3 regions of the Pseudomonas sp. SB113 genome follow, and region 1 is predicted to be linked to each of the others. Evidence: predicted binding sites of a transcription regulator. Region 1 holds the regulator's gene; each other region holds the start of a gene.
The links. Region 1 encodes FliA, which starts transcription of late flagellar genes. Its sites were predicted from a motif close to CTAAAGTTTNNNNNNNNNNNGCCGNTAA; they were not measured.
Positions count from the first base shown of each region.

Region 1 (4,158 bases):
AGAGGGCGGTGTGATCGCCATGGTCGGCCCTGCCGGCATGGGCAAGACCACCACCCTCGCCAAGCTGGCGGCGCGCTATGTGCTCAAGTACGGCGCGAATAACATCGCGCTGGTGAGCATGGACAGCTACCGCATCGGCGCCCAGGAACAGCTCAAGACCTTGGGCCGTATCCTCAATGTGCCGGTCACCCACGTCGACCCGGGCCAATCCCTGGCCAACGCGCTCGACCCGTTGCTGCGCAAACGCGTAGTGCTGATCGACACCGCTGGCCTGCAAGCCAGCGATCCGGCATTGCGCATGCAGCTGGAAAGCCTGGCCGGGCGTGGCATCAAGTCGAAAAATTACCTGGTGCTTGCAACCACCAGCCAGAAACAGGTTCTTACCGCTGCGTACCACAGCTACAAGCGTTGCGGTTTGGCCGGTTGCATCCTGACTAAACTGGATGAAACCGCCAGCCTGGGCGAAGTGTTGAGCCTGGCTATCAGCCATGAACTACCGGTTGCCTACCTGACCGACGGGCCGCGGATCCCGGATGATTTGCATCTGCCGCGCCGTCATCAGTTGGTCAGCCGCGCCGTCAGCGTGCAAATGCAAGAAGAGCCTAGCGAGGAAGCGATGGCCGACATGTTCGCCGACCTCTATCACAACCCGGCAAAACGGGTGGGTTGAGGCGTGATGAACACCGTGAAATGTACCTACATCGATGGTCTGCAAGCGATTCACGCGGCCAAGCCATGTAGCCTGCGTCTAAGCAAGACAAGGTAAAGAAATAAAATGGGCAGCATGCATCCCGTACAGGTGATCGCGGTGACCGGCGGCAAAGGTGGCGTCGGGAAAACTAACGTGTCAGTGAATTTGTCCCTGGCCCTGGCAGAGCTTGGCCGTCGCGTCATGCTGCTGGATGCTGACCTGGGGCTGGCGAACGTCGACGTTCTGCTGGGGCTGACGCCCAAACACACGCTTGCCGATGTGATCGAGGGGCGCTGTGAGCTGCGCGACGTGCTGCTCCAGGGCCCTGGCGGGATCCGCATCGTGCCGGCCGCCTCCGGCACCCAGAGCATGGTGCACCTGAGCCCGGCGCAGCATGCCGGCCTGATCCAGGCATTCAGTGACATCGGCGACAACCTCGACGTGCTGGTGATCGACACCGCCGCCGGGATCGGCGAGTCCGTGGTCAGCTTCGTGCGCGCGGCGCAGGAAGTCTTGCTGGTGGTCTGCGATGAACCCACCTCGATCACCGACGCCTACGCCCTGATCAAACTGCTTAACCGTGACTACGGCATGAACCGCTTCCGCGTCTTGGCCAACATGGCCCAGAGCCCGCAGGAAGGTCGCAACCTGTTCGCCAAGTTGACCAAGGTCACGGATCGCTTTCTCGATGTCGCCTTACAATACGTCGGTGCGGTTCCTTACGACGAGTGTGTGCGCAAGGCTGTGCAAAAGCAGCGTGCAGTCTACGAAGCGTTCCCTCGTTCCAAATGCGCATTGGCGTTCAAGGCTATTGCCCAGAAGGTCGATACCTGGCCGTTGCCCGCCAACCCTCGGGGGCATCTGGAGTTTTTCGTCGAGCGATTGGTGCATCAGACGAGTGCGGGACCGGTGCTATGACAGCGAACGGCTATAACGTGTACAAGAAATCTGCCCGTGACAGCCAGGGCGAATTGATCGAGCGCTATGCGCCGCTGGTCAAGCGCATTGCCTATCACCTGTTGGCACGCCTGCCCGCCAGCGTCCAGGTCGAAGACCTGATCCAGGCGGGCATGATCGGCCTGCTCGAAGTGTCGACCAAGTACGACGCGAGCAAGGGCGCGAGCTTCGAGACTTATGCGGGGATCCGCATCCGTGGCGCGATGCTCGACGAGGTGCGCAAGGGTGACTGGGCGCCGCGTTCGGTGCACCGAAATACCCGCATGGTCAGTGACGCAATTCGTGCAATTGAAGCAAAAACCGGTCGCGACGCTAAAGATCACGAAGTTGCGGCCGAACTCCAATTGAGTCTCGACGATTATTACGGGATTTTGAACGATACCTTGGGCAGCCGCCTGTTCAGTTTCGACGACCTGTTGCAGGACGGCGAACACGAAGGGCTGCATGAGGACGGCGCGAGCGCTCATATGGAGCCGTCGCGTGACCTGGAAGATGAGCGTTTCCAGGGGGCGTTGGCGGACGCCATTGCCAACTTGCCGGAGCGCGAGCGGTTGGTGTTGGCGCTGTACTACGACGAAGAGCTGAACCTCAAGGAAATCGGTGAGGTCCTGGGGGTCAGCGAATCGCGTGTCAGCCAGTTGCACAGCCAGTGCGCCGCCCGCTTGCGGGGGCGTTTGGGAGAGTGGCGAGCGCGCTGACAGGCAGTGTGGGGGAGCATTGCAACGCGATACCGCGAAGGTGATAGGCCTTCGCGGGCTCGGGCCGTGGTGCCCCCGGCAGTCCTTTTTGTGTAATGCCTGTTGATTGAAATGGCGCGTCCAGGTGCTGGGCGCGTTTAAGACTGCTTGGAGGTCGAATTGGACAAGAACATGAAAATCCTCATCGTTGATGACTTCTCAACGATGCGGCGGATCATAAAAAACCTGTTGCGTGACCTTGGGTTCACAAACACGGTCGAGGCGGATGACGGCCTTACGGCGATTCCGATCCTCAACAGCGGGAGCATCGACTTTCTGGTAACGGACTGGAACATGCCGGGCATGACCGGTATCGACTTGTTGCGCCACGTGCGTGCCGACGAAAAATTGCGCAGCCTCCCCGTGTTGATGGTGACCGCCGAAGCCAAGCGTGAACAGATCATCGAAGCCGCCCAGGCCGGGGTCAACGGTTACGTAGTCAAACCATTCACTGCACAGGCCTTGAAAGAGAAGATCGAAAAGATCTTCGAACGCATCCACGGCTAATGCCATCGCGGGGGAGCTATGGAGCATAAAGAAACGTCACAGGGCGACTTTGAGTCGACCCTGAAAAAGCATGCTCACCAGTTGGTCGACAGCCTTGAAAAAGGCCATTTCGGCGACGCTGTGCAGTTAATCCATGAGCTTAACCAGACCCGTGACCGCGGCCTGTACCAGGAAGTGGGCAAGCTCACACGCGAGCTGCACAGTGCGATCGTCAATTTCCAGATTGACCCGCACATGCCCCAGGCCGAAGAGATTTCGCAGATCACCGACGCCACCGAACGCCTGTCCTATGTGGTCAGGCTGACCGAGGCGGCGGCCAACCGCACCATGGACCTGGTGGAAAACGCCACGCCTCTGGTTAACGGCATGGCCACGGAAGCCCAGGCCCTGAGCGTTGACTGGGGCCGCTTCATGCGCCGTGAAGTCGGTGCAGAAGAGTTTCGTGAGCTGGCCCGTCGGGTTGAAGGGTTTTTGTCACGCAGCGAGCAGGAAAACCGCACGGTTTCCAGCAACCTCAATGACATTCTGCTCGCCCAGGATTACCAGGACCTGACCGGTCAGGTGATCAAGCGTGTGACCCAGTTGGTCACCGAAGTGGAAAGCAACCTGCTCAAATTGGTACTCATGGCCGGCCAGGTCGACCGTTTTGCCGGCATCGAACATGACCGCGAAGCGATCCTCTCTGAAAAAGATCCACAAAAACATCTCGCCAAGGGTGAAGGTCCGCAGATTCATGCCGATAAACGTGAAGACGTTGTGTCAGGTCAGGATGACGTAGATGACCTGTTATCCAGTTTAGGCTTCTAAGGAGCACCCACATGAGCTTCGGCGCCGATGAAGAGATCCTTCAGGATTTCCTTGTAGAGGCCGGCGAAATTTTAGAGCAACTGTCCGAACAACTGGTCGAGCTGGAAAGCCGCCCGGATGATGCGAACCTGCTCAATGCAATTTTTCGCGGTTTTCATACTGTAAAAGGGGGCGCCGGCTTCCTCCAGCTCCATGAGCTGGTGGAGTGCTGCCACATCGCCGAGAACGTGTTCGACATCCTGCGCAAGGGTGAGCGTCACGTTGATTCGGAGTTGATGGACGTGATTCTCGAAGCACTGGATGCGGTCAACGGCATGTTCAGCGAAGTTCGCGAGCGTGCCCCGATCACCGCAGCCACTCCGGAACTGCTGGCCGCCCTGGCGCGCTACGCAGAGCCGGCCGACACCTCGGCAGCGCCGGTGGTCGAAGCCGCACCGGAACCGGTGGCGGAGCCTGAAG
Region 1 is NZ_JBFMHW010000007.1:164,713-168,870, forward strand. It holds gene flhF (flagellar biosynthesis protein FlhF) at 1-670, shown strand, start outside; gene fleN (flagellar synthesis regulator FleN) at 776-1,609, shown strand; gene fliA (RNA polymerase sigma factor FliA) at 1,606-2,346, shown strand; gene AB1462_RS11835 (chemotaxis response regulator CheY) at 2,518-2,892, shown strand; gene AB1462_RS11840 (protein phosphatase CheZ) at 2,911-3,699, shown strand; gene AB1462_RS11845 (chemotaxis protein CheA) at 3,711-4,158, shown strand, end outside.

Region 2 (4,158 bases), on a different contig from region 1:
GCGGCTTTGCGGCGGCCGGGCGGCTTTTGGGTATCCCCAAGTCGCGGCTGTCGCGGCGCATTGCCGAGCTGGAAGAACGCCTCGGCGCGCGCCTGCTGCAACGCACCACGCGGCAACTGACCCTCACCGCCGTTGGCGAACGCTACCTGCGCCACTGCCAGGCGATGCTGTTGGAGGCGGAAATGGCCGACGAGGCCGTCGCCAGCATGTCCAGCGAACCCCGCGGGCGGCTGCGGGTCACATGCCCGGTGGGGCTGGCGCAGCACTTCCTACCGGAACTGGTCGCCGGATTTCTCGCCGCCAACCCCCAGGTACAGCTGGAGATGACCCTGGTCAACCGCCGCGTCGACCTGGTCGCCGAGGGCATCGATGTGGCACTGCGAGTGCGCGATCTCGGTGACGAAGACCCGCTGCTGGTCACCAAGCGCCTGCGCCAGGCCCAGACCGTGCTGGTCGCCAGCCCCGCATTCATGCTCGGTCGCCAGGTGAACACCCTCGACGATCTCAAGCAACTGCCGATACTCGGTGCGCTGGAGGCGGATCGCCTGGTGCATCAGCGCATCCTCGACCCCCAGGGCAACCCACACGATCTGGCGATGGAAGCCCGCCTGGGCATCGACGACTTCATCGTGCGCAAGGCCAGCGCCGTCATGGGCCTGGGCTTTACCGTGCTGCCGATGATGTACTGCGAAGAGGAACTGGCCAACGGTCGGTTGGTGCAACTGCTGCCGCAATGGTCGTTGCCGGGCGGCTGGCTCCAGGCCGTCTACCCGCATCGCCGTGGCGTACTGCCGGCGATTCGCGCCTGGATCGATTACCTGGAAGAAGGCTTTAAGAGCTGCGGAGACCGCTTGCTATGAAGATGACCGAAGCACAAGTCGCGACGTTCTGCCTGAGCCTGCCCGGCGCGCGGGAAGACTACAAATGGGGCGGCGTGCGGGTGTTCTCGATAGCCGGCAACAAGATGTTCGCCCTGCAAAACCTGCGCGGTGATTCGCTGGCGTTCAAGGTCGACAAGGAATTGTTCCTCGGCCATGTCGACCGCCCCGGCATCCACCCGGCGCCGTACCTGGCACGCGCGCAGTGGATCATCATGAACACGCCCTACCCGCTGGGCGCCGAGGAACTGCGCGGCTTGTTGCAGCGCTCCCACCAGTTGGTGGTGAGCAAACTGCCCAAGCGCACGCAGGTCGGCTTGCTGCTAGAGAACTGACAGTAGCGTGCCGCTGAGGAACAACTGGTCCAGCCAGAACACCTGGTGCAACAGCACAATCACCCAGAACAGCACCTGGTAAGACACCTTGCGCGTCTTGTGCCGGAACACCTGCTGGGCAATCAACGCTCCCGGCCAGCCGCCCGCCAGTTCCACGGCGTGGAGGATGTTCTCCGGGGTGCGCCAGCTGTCGGTGCGGGCCTTGCGCTTGTCGCTCCAATACAGGAAGAACGCCAGCACGCTGACCACGCCGTAGGCCGCCAACGGAAGCACGGTTTCGCCGCGCAGCCACACCAACACCGAACCCACCAGTGGCGCGGCGCACAACAGCACAAAAATCGCCGCTTTCAGGCGCAAGTGCTGAACCATCATGCCTTGGCCGCAGCCCAGTCGATCCAGCCGAATTGCCACGTCGCCAGGATCAGCAGGCCGAACGCAATGCGGTACCAGGCAAACGCCGCATAACTGTGGCTGGCAATGAACTTGAGCAGGCCCTTGACCGCAATCATCGCGAAGATGAACGAGGTGACGAAACCGATGGCAAACACCGGCAGGTCCGCCGGCTGGAACAGGTCGCGGTATTTGTAGCCCGAGTACACCGCCGCACCGACCATGGTCGGCATGGCCAGGAAGAACGAAAACTCGGTGGCGGTCTTGCGCGACAGGCCGAACAGCAGGCCGCCGATGATGGTCGAGCCGGAGCGCGACGTACCCGGGATCATTGCCAGGCACTGGGCAAAACCGACCTTGAGCGCATCTTTCCAGGTGATGTCATCGACGCTTTCGGCGTGCACTTCATGCTCGCGGCGCTCGGCCCACAGCATGACGATGCCGCCGATCACCAACGCGGTGGCCACGGTGATCGGGTTGAACAGGTAGTGGTGGATCAGGTCGGCAAAAATCACCCCCAGCACGACGGCCGGCAGGAACGCGATCAGCAGGTTGATCGTGAAGCGCTGGGCGTTGCGCTGGGTCGGCAACCCGGTGACCACATCGAGGATCTTGCGCCGGAACTCCCAGACCACCGCCAGGATGGCGCCCAGCTGGATGATGATGTTGAACGCCATGGCGCGCTCGCCGCCGAAGTCGAGCAAGTCGGCGACGATAATCTGGTGGCCGGTACTGGAGATCGGCAGGAACTCCGTAAGCCCCTCCACTACGCCAAGAATCAATGCCTGAATGGCGGTCCAAAAATCCATGTTTCCCCCAAAGGTCATGCGCCGTGGCATGCCTTGTTAGTCTTTTTTAATGGTTCACTGACGACGAGCACACTGAAGGCCCAGTGTTGATAATGGTCAACGCCGGACTGCAAAAATTCTGTGAAAATCAAGCAGCACTCAGGTTTTGCGATTTCAGGCCGAAAGCCTATCAGACAAGGCGTAAAAGTCGATGCGACGCCCACAATTATAAAAAGCCCGGAGTGACAGGACGATGAACAGTTTGCGCAATATGTCGATCAGCCGACGCCTCTGGCTGATCCTGATAGTCGCCGTGCTGATGCTGCTGGCCTTGGGTTTATTGATGCTCAAGCAGATCCATGACGACCTCTACCAGGCCAAGCGCCAACAGACCCAGCACGTGGTCCAGACCGCCAGCGGGATCCTGACGTTTTATCACAGCCTCGAAACAACTGGCGTGATGACCCGCGACGCCGCGCAAAAACAAGCCCTGAGCGCGGTGCGCGGCTTGCGCTATGACCACGACGACTATTTCTGGATCAACGACCTCACGCCCGTGATGATCATGCACCCGGCCAACCCCAAGCTGGACGGCCAGAACCTCTCGGCCATCCGCGACCCCGACGGGTTTGCCGTGTTCAACGAGTTCGTGAGCCTGGCCAAGGCCAAGGGCGCCGGCATCATCAATTACCGTTGGCCGAAACCGGGTGCCGAGGCGCCGGTGGCGAAAACCTCGTATATCCAACTGTTCGAACCCTGGGGCTGGATCATCGGCTCCGGCGTGTACGTGGACGATGTGCAGGCCGAGTTCAACGGCCAGGTATGGAAAACCTCATTTATCGGCCTGGGCATTGCGCTGGTGATGGCCTTGCTGGTGTCGCTGATTGCCCGCAGTATCGTGCGCCCCTTGCAGGATGCGGTAAACGCCATGGGCAATATCGCCAGCGGCGAAAGCGACCTGACCCGCAGCCTCGACACCCACGGCCGCGACGAAGTCACCCAGCTGGCCCAACACTTCAATACCTTCACCGCCAAGCTGCGCCAGGTGGTGAGCCAGTTGCAGGCGTGCGCCAACGCCTTGGGCCAGTCGTCCACGGAGCTGGGCAACAACGCCAGCCAGGCCCATGACCGCAGCCAGCAGCAGTCGCAGCAGATGGAACTGGTGGCCACCGCCATCAACGAGGTCACCTACGGCGTGCAGGACGTGGCCAAGAACGCCGAACACGCCGCCAGCGAAATGCGCGACGCCCAGGCCCAGGCGCAGCAAGGCCAGGTCAATATCGACGGCAGCCTGCAGCGGATCGATCAGCTCTCCACCACCATCAGCCAGGCGGTGGAAGTGATCCGCACCCTGTCCAGCGAAAGCACGCAAATCGGTGGCGTGTTGGAAGTGATCCGCTCCATCGCCGACCAGACCAACCTGCTGGCCCTGAACGCCGCCATCGAAGCCGCGCGCGCCGGGGAACAAGGCCGTGGTTTTGCCGTGGTGGCCGACGAGGTGCGCCTGCTGGCCCAGCGCACGCAAAAATCCACCGCCGAGATCCAGGCGATGATCGAGCGCCTGCAAGGCCACTCGGAAGCGGCGGTCAAGGTGATCAGCGACAGCCACAGCGCCTCGCAACTGACCATCGAACAAGCCGGCCAGGCCGGTGCCAGCCTGACAGCCATCGGCCAGGCCCTGCACAACCTCAACGGCCTGAACGCGTCGATTGCCAGCGCCACCCTGCAACAGGCCCATGTGGTGGAAGACATCAACCAGAACGTCAC
Region 2 is NZ_JBFMHW010000033.1:45,309-49,466, forward strand. It holds gene AB1462_RS28390 (LysR substrate-binding domain-containing protein) at 1-860, shown strand, start outside; gene AB1462_RS28395 (MmcQ/YjbR family DNA-binding protein) at 857-1,213, shown strand; gene AB1462_RS28400 (DUF1294 domain-containing protein) at 1,202-1,585, opposite strand; gene AB1462_RS28405 (undecaprenyl-diphosphate phosphatase) at 1,582-2,412, opposite strand; gene AB1462_RS28410 (methyl-accepting chemotaxis protein) at 2,645-4,158, shown strand, end outside.
Region 2: the regulator FliA is predicted to act here: its motif matches at 2,550-2,577, upstream of AB1462_RS28410 (methyl-accepting chemotaxis protein).

Region 3 (4,158 bases), on a different contig from region 1:
GGTGCCATTCGTGCCAGCGATCCGGCTGGGTCACATAGTCGTAAATGGCATCGATAGGCGCCTGGATAAAACGTTCCTGACTGATCCGCTCCACGCGGACCGACTGCTTGACAGCACGCATGGCACACCTCCTGTGTGGCTGTGAACTGTCAGAATAGTCCCACTCCCGCACATTGCACGGGAGTGTTTCAGCCATGTATCAGCGCACCTTGAAACGGCTCATCAACGCAATCACCCGGCCATTGGCGTCCAGCAGGCTCTGCGTGTTGGTTTCGGTGGCATGGCCGCTCTGCACCAGCTCTTCGACCATATGTCGGATATGCACCATGCTGCGGTTGATCTCCTCGGTCACCGCACTTTGCTGCTCGGCAGCGGTGGCGATCTGGGTGCTGAGGTTATTGATATGGCTGACCGAGCCGGCCATTTCGTCGAGGCCGGTGTTCACCCGTGCCGTGGCATCCGCCGCCGACTGGCAACTGGCTTGGGTGTTTTCCATGGCCGCCACCGATGAACTGACCCCGGTGGTCAGGCGCGCGAGCATTTCATTGATCTGCGAGGTGCTGGCCTGGGTACGCGCCGCCAGTGCACGGACTTCGTCTGCCACCACCGCAAAACCACGACCTTGCTCGCCGGCGCGTGCGGCTTCAATCGCGGCGTTGAGGGCCAACAGGTTGGTCTGGCCGGCAATCGCGCCGATCACGCCGAGGGTTTCGGTGATGCGCGCGGCGTCCTGGCGCATGTTCTCGACGGTGTGGGTGGCACTGGCGACTTCGCCGATCAGCGCACTGACGCTGGTGGACGCTTCACCCACCACCACGCGGGAGCGGTCGGCGTGTTCGTTGGCGCGCTGGGTGAACGAGGCGGTTTCCGCCGCGTTTTGCGCCACGGTATCGGCGGTGGAACTCATTTCGGTGATGGCGGTGACGGTCTGGTCGGTCTCCGAGGCGTGGCGCACCAGGATGCTGTTGGTGTGCGCCGAGGTGTGCTGCAATTGCTCAAGGCCCGATGACATGGCCCCGGTAGCTTGGGTCACTTCGCCGATCATGTCTTGCAGGTAGACGATAAAGCGGTTCACCGAATGGCCGATGGCGCCCAGTTCGTCTTCGGCGCGGATGGTGATACGCCGCGTCAGGTCGGCATCACCGGTGGACAGCGCGTCGATGTTGGTCTTCAGGGTTTTCATGCGCTGCACCAATTGGCGGATCGCATACACCGCCAGCAGCACCAGCAGCAACACCATGGGAATTTGCAGCAAGGCCAGGCTGCCGAGCACGTCATCGCGCTGGGCGGTGATCAATGAGGTGGGCAGGGCGGTGGCGAGGAACCACGGTGTGCCTTCGATAGGGCGCATGTAGAAGGTGCTGGCCACGCCCTGGTTGTCGAACTCGCTGCGCTGCAAGGCCTGGTCGCGATGGGCGAGGGCTTTGCTGACCTGGGAGGCAAAGGCCGAGGTGCCGGTCAATTCACTGATGTTCTTCAGGACCACCGGGCTGTTCAGGCGTGTGCTGTTGCTGATGATCTTGCCGTCGCCTTCGACGATCAGCATCTGCCCGCCGATGTCCTTTTCCTTGCTGGCAACCAAGTCGTTGAAGAAGCCGAGGGTCACGTCGATGGTGGCCACGCCGTACGCCGCGCCGTCACGCTGGATCGCCATGGCGCAGTTGGTGCGCGGCTCCTGGCTGGCGTCGTCCTTGTAGGCCGCGGCCCAGGCACATTGGCCGCGTGGCGAAGCGAGGCCGCCCTTGTACCAGCTCTGGTCGTAATAATTGGGGGCGGGGTCGCTGTTCCAGAACGTGTTCACCGCCAGCTTGCCCGACGCATCACGGTGCCAGAACGTACTGTGCTTGTTGCGCCCCGGCGTGCGCTGGTTGGGCAGCGGCCAGATACCGCCGCCGAACACCTTCAGCTCACCGTATTGGTCGACCAGGCCGGGCAGGACCTTGTCGATGGCATCGCTGTCGAGCAGCGGAATGGTTTGGGTGATGGTGCGTTGCTGGGACTGAACCTTGTTCAGTTCGCCCTGGATCTGTTCGGCCACCTCGCTGATGCGGTTGAGCACCACCTGTTCTTCGGTATGGCGCAGCGTGGGCGCGACCAACTGGCCGATACCGACGACGGTCAACACGAATAGCACCAGGACGAACAGCACCAGAAACAGGGTATAGCGAGCTTGAATGGAGCGCAGTGGGGGCATGGGGATCGTCCTTACGAAGCGTTTATTATCGACGCGGCTTTTTGGAGCTTCGTAGGGCTATCGGCTTGGCAAGGAAGAGCTTTAGGCGCAGTGGTACAAGAAAGCAGGAGCGCCGCTTAACGGTGCTCCTGTGCAGTCTGATCAGATGTCCAGCATCGCCATCACGGCTTCGGGATAGCGCAGGCCGGCAGTTGCATTGGCGGGAAAGAGTGCATCGAGTGCCGCCAGCTCGGCCGGGCTGAGGTCAATCGACACGGCGGCTACGTTTTCTTCCAGGTACTTGCGCTGCTTGGTGCCGGGGATCGGGACGATGTAGTCGCCTTGCGCCAATACCCAGGCCAGCGCCAGTTGCCCGGCGGTAACGCCTTTGTCCGCCGCCAGGGTTTGCACCTGCTGAACCAGTTGCAGGTTTTTGGCAAAGTTTTCCCCTTGGAAGCGCGGGTTGGTGCGGCGGTAGTCATCGGCGCCGAAGTCATCCGGGCTTTTCAGCGCACCCGTGAGGAATCCCCGGCCCAGGGGGCTGTAAGGCACAAACGCGATGCCCAGGCGTTGGCAGGCGGCGAGGCAGCCGTTGTCTTCCTGGTCGCGGCTCCACAGGGAATATTCGCTTTGCAGCGCACTGATGGGATGCACGTTGTGCGCCCGCTCCAGTGTTGCCGCCGAGGCTTCGCTCAGTCCCAGGTAACGCACCTTGCCCTGTTTGACCAGCTCGGCCATGGCGCCGACGGTTTCTTCGATGGCCACGTCCGGGTCGATGCGGTGCTGGTAGTACAGGTCCAGAGTTTCCACGCCGAGGCGCTGCAAGGTGCCGTTGATGGCGTCGCGGATGTACTCGGGACGGCCATTGACGCCGCGCAGCGCCGGGTTCGCCGGGTCACGCACGATGCCGAACTTGCTCGCCAGGAACACCTGGTCACGTTTGCCGGCGATGGCTTTGCCGATCAATTGTTCGTTGGTATGCGGGCCGTACATGTCGGCGGTGTCGAGAAAGTTGACGCCCAGTTCCAAGGCGCGGTGCAGGGTGGCGGTGGCCTCCGTGGTGTCGCTGCCGGGGGTGTAGAAATCAGTCATGCCCATGCAACCGAGGCCGATGGCGGAAACACGTGGGCCGTTTTTACCGAGTTGACGAGTGTGCATGGGGTTCAGCTCCTTTATATGAAGGCGTCCATTGTTGCTCTCGACAAAATCGGGATAAACAGGCTAAAACCACTATCACTATTCGTAATATCTAAATAATTGAAGGCGGGAGTGGCCCTTGGACCGTTTTAACGCGATGCGCGTATTCACTCGGATCGTCGAGCTGGGCGGGTTCGCCAAGGCCGCCGACAGCCTGCAATTGCCTCGCGCCTCGGTGACCGTCCTGATCAAGCAACTGGAATCGCACCTCGGCGTACAGCTGTTGCAGCGCACCACGCGCCAGGTCAGCCCGACCCTCGACGGCGCGGCGTATTACCAGCGTTGCGTGCAGTTACTCACGGACCTGGAAGAAACCGAGGCGGTGTTCTCCACCCAACGGCAGAACCCGCGCGGCGTCTTGAGTGTGGACATGCCTTCGGGCATCGGGCGCTTGATTGTGATTCCCGCGTTGCCGGCGTTCACCGCGCGCTATCCGCAGATCGAATTGGACATAGGCCTGAACGACCGCCCGGTGGACCTGATCCGTGAAGGTGTGGATTGTGTGCTGCGTGGCGGCCTGGCCCTGGATGAGTCGCTGGTGGCCAGGCCTTTGGCAATGATGGACCAGTTGACCTTGGCGAGCCCGGGGTATCTGGAACGCACGGGCATACCCGCGACCCTCGAGGACCTGGCCAATCACCAGATGGTCGAGTACGTCTCCACGGCCAGCGGCAAGCGGTTCGGCCTGGAGTTTCTGATCGGCAACGCCGTGCACCCGATCCATTTGTCCAAGCGCGTGGCGGTCAACAGCTCCGACGGCTATTTCGCCGCGTGCGAAGCGGGCTACG
Region 3 is NZ_JBFMHW010000016.1:21,965-26,122, reverse strand. It holds gene AB1462_RS20430 (SRPBCC family protein) at 1-121, opposite strand, end outside; gene AB1462_RS20425 (methyl-accepting chemotaxis protein) at 200-2,194, opposite strand; gene AB1462_RS20420 (aldo/keto reductase) at 2,336-3,331, opposite strand; gene AB1462_RS20415 (LysR family transcriptional regulator) at 3,450-4,158, shown strand, end outside.
Region 3: the regulator FliA is predicted to act here: its motif matches at 2,252-2,279, upstream of AB1462_RS20425 (methyl-accepting chemotaxis protein).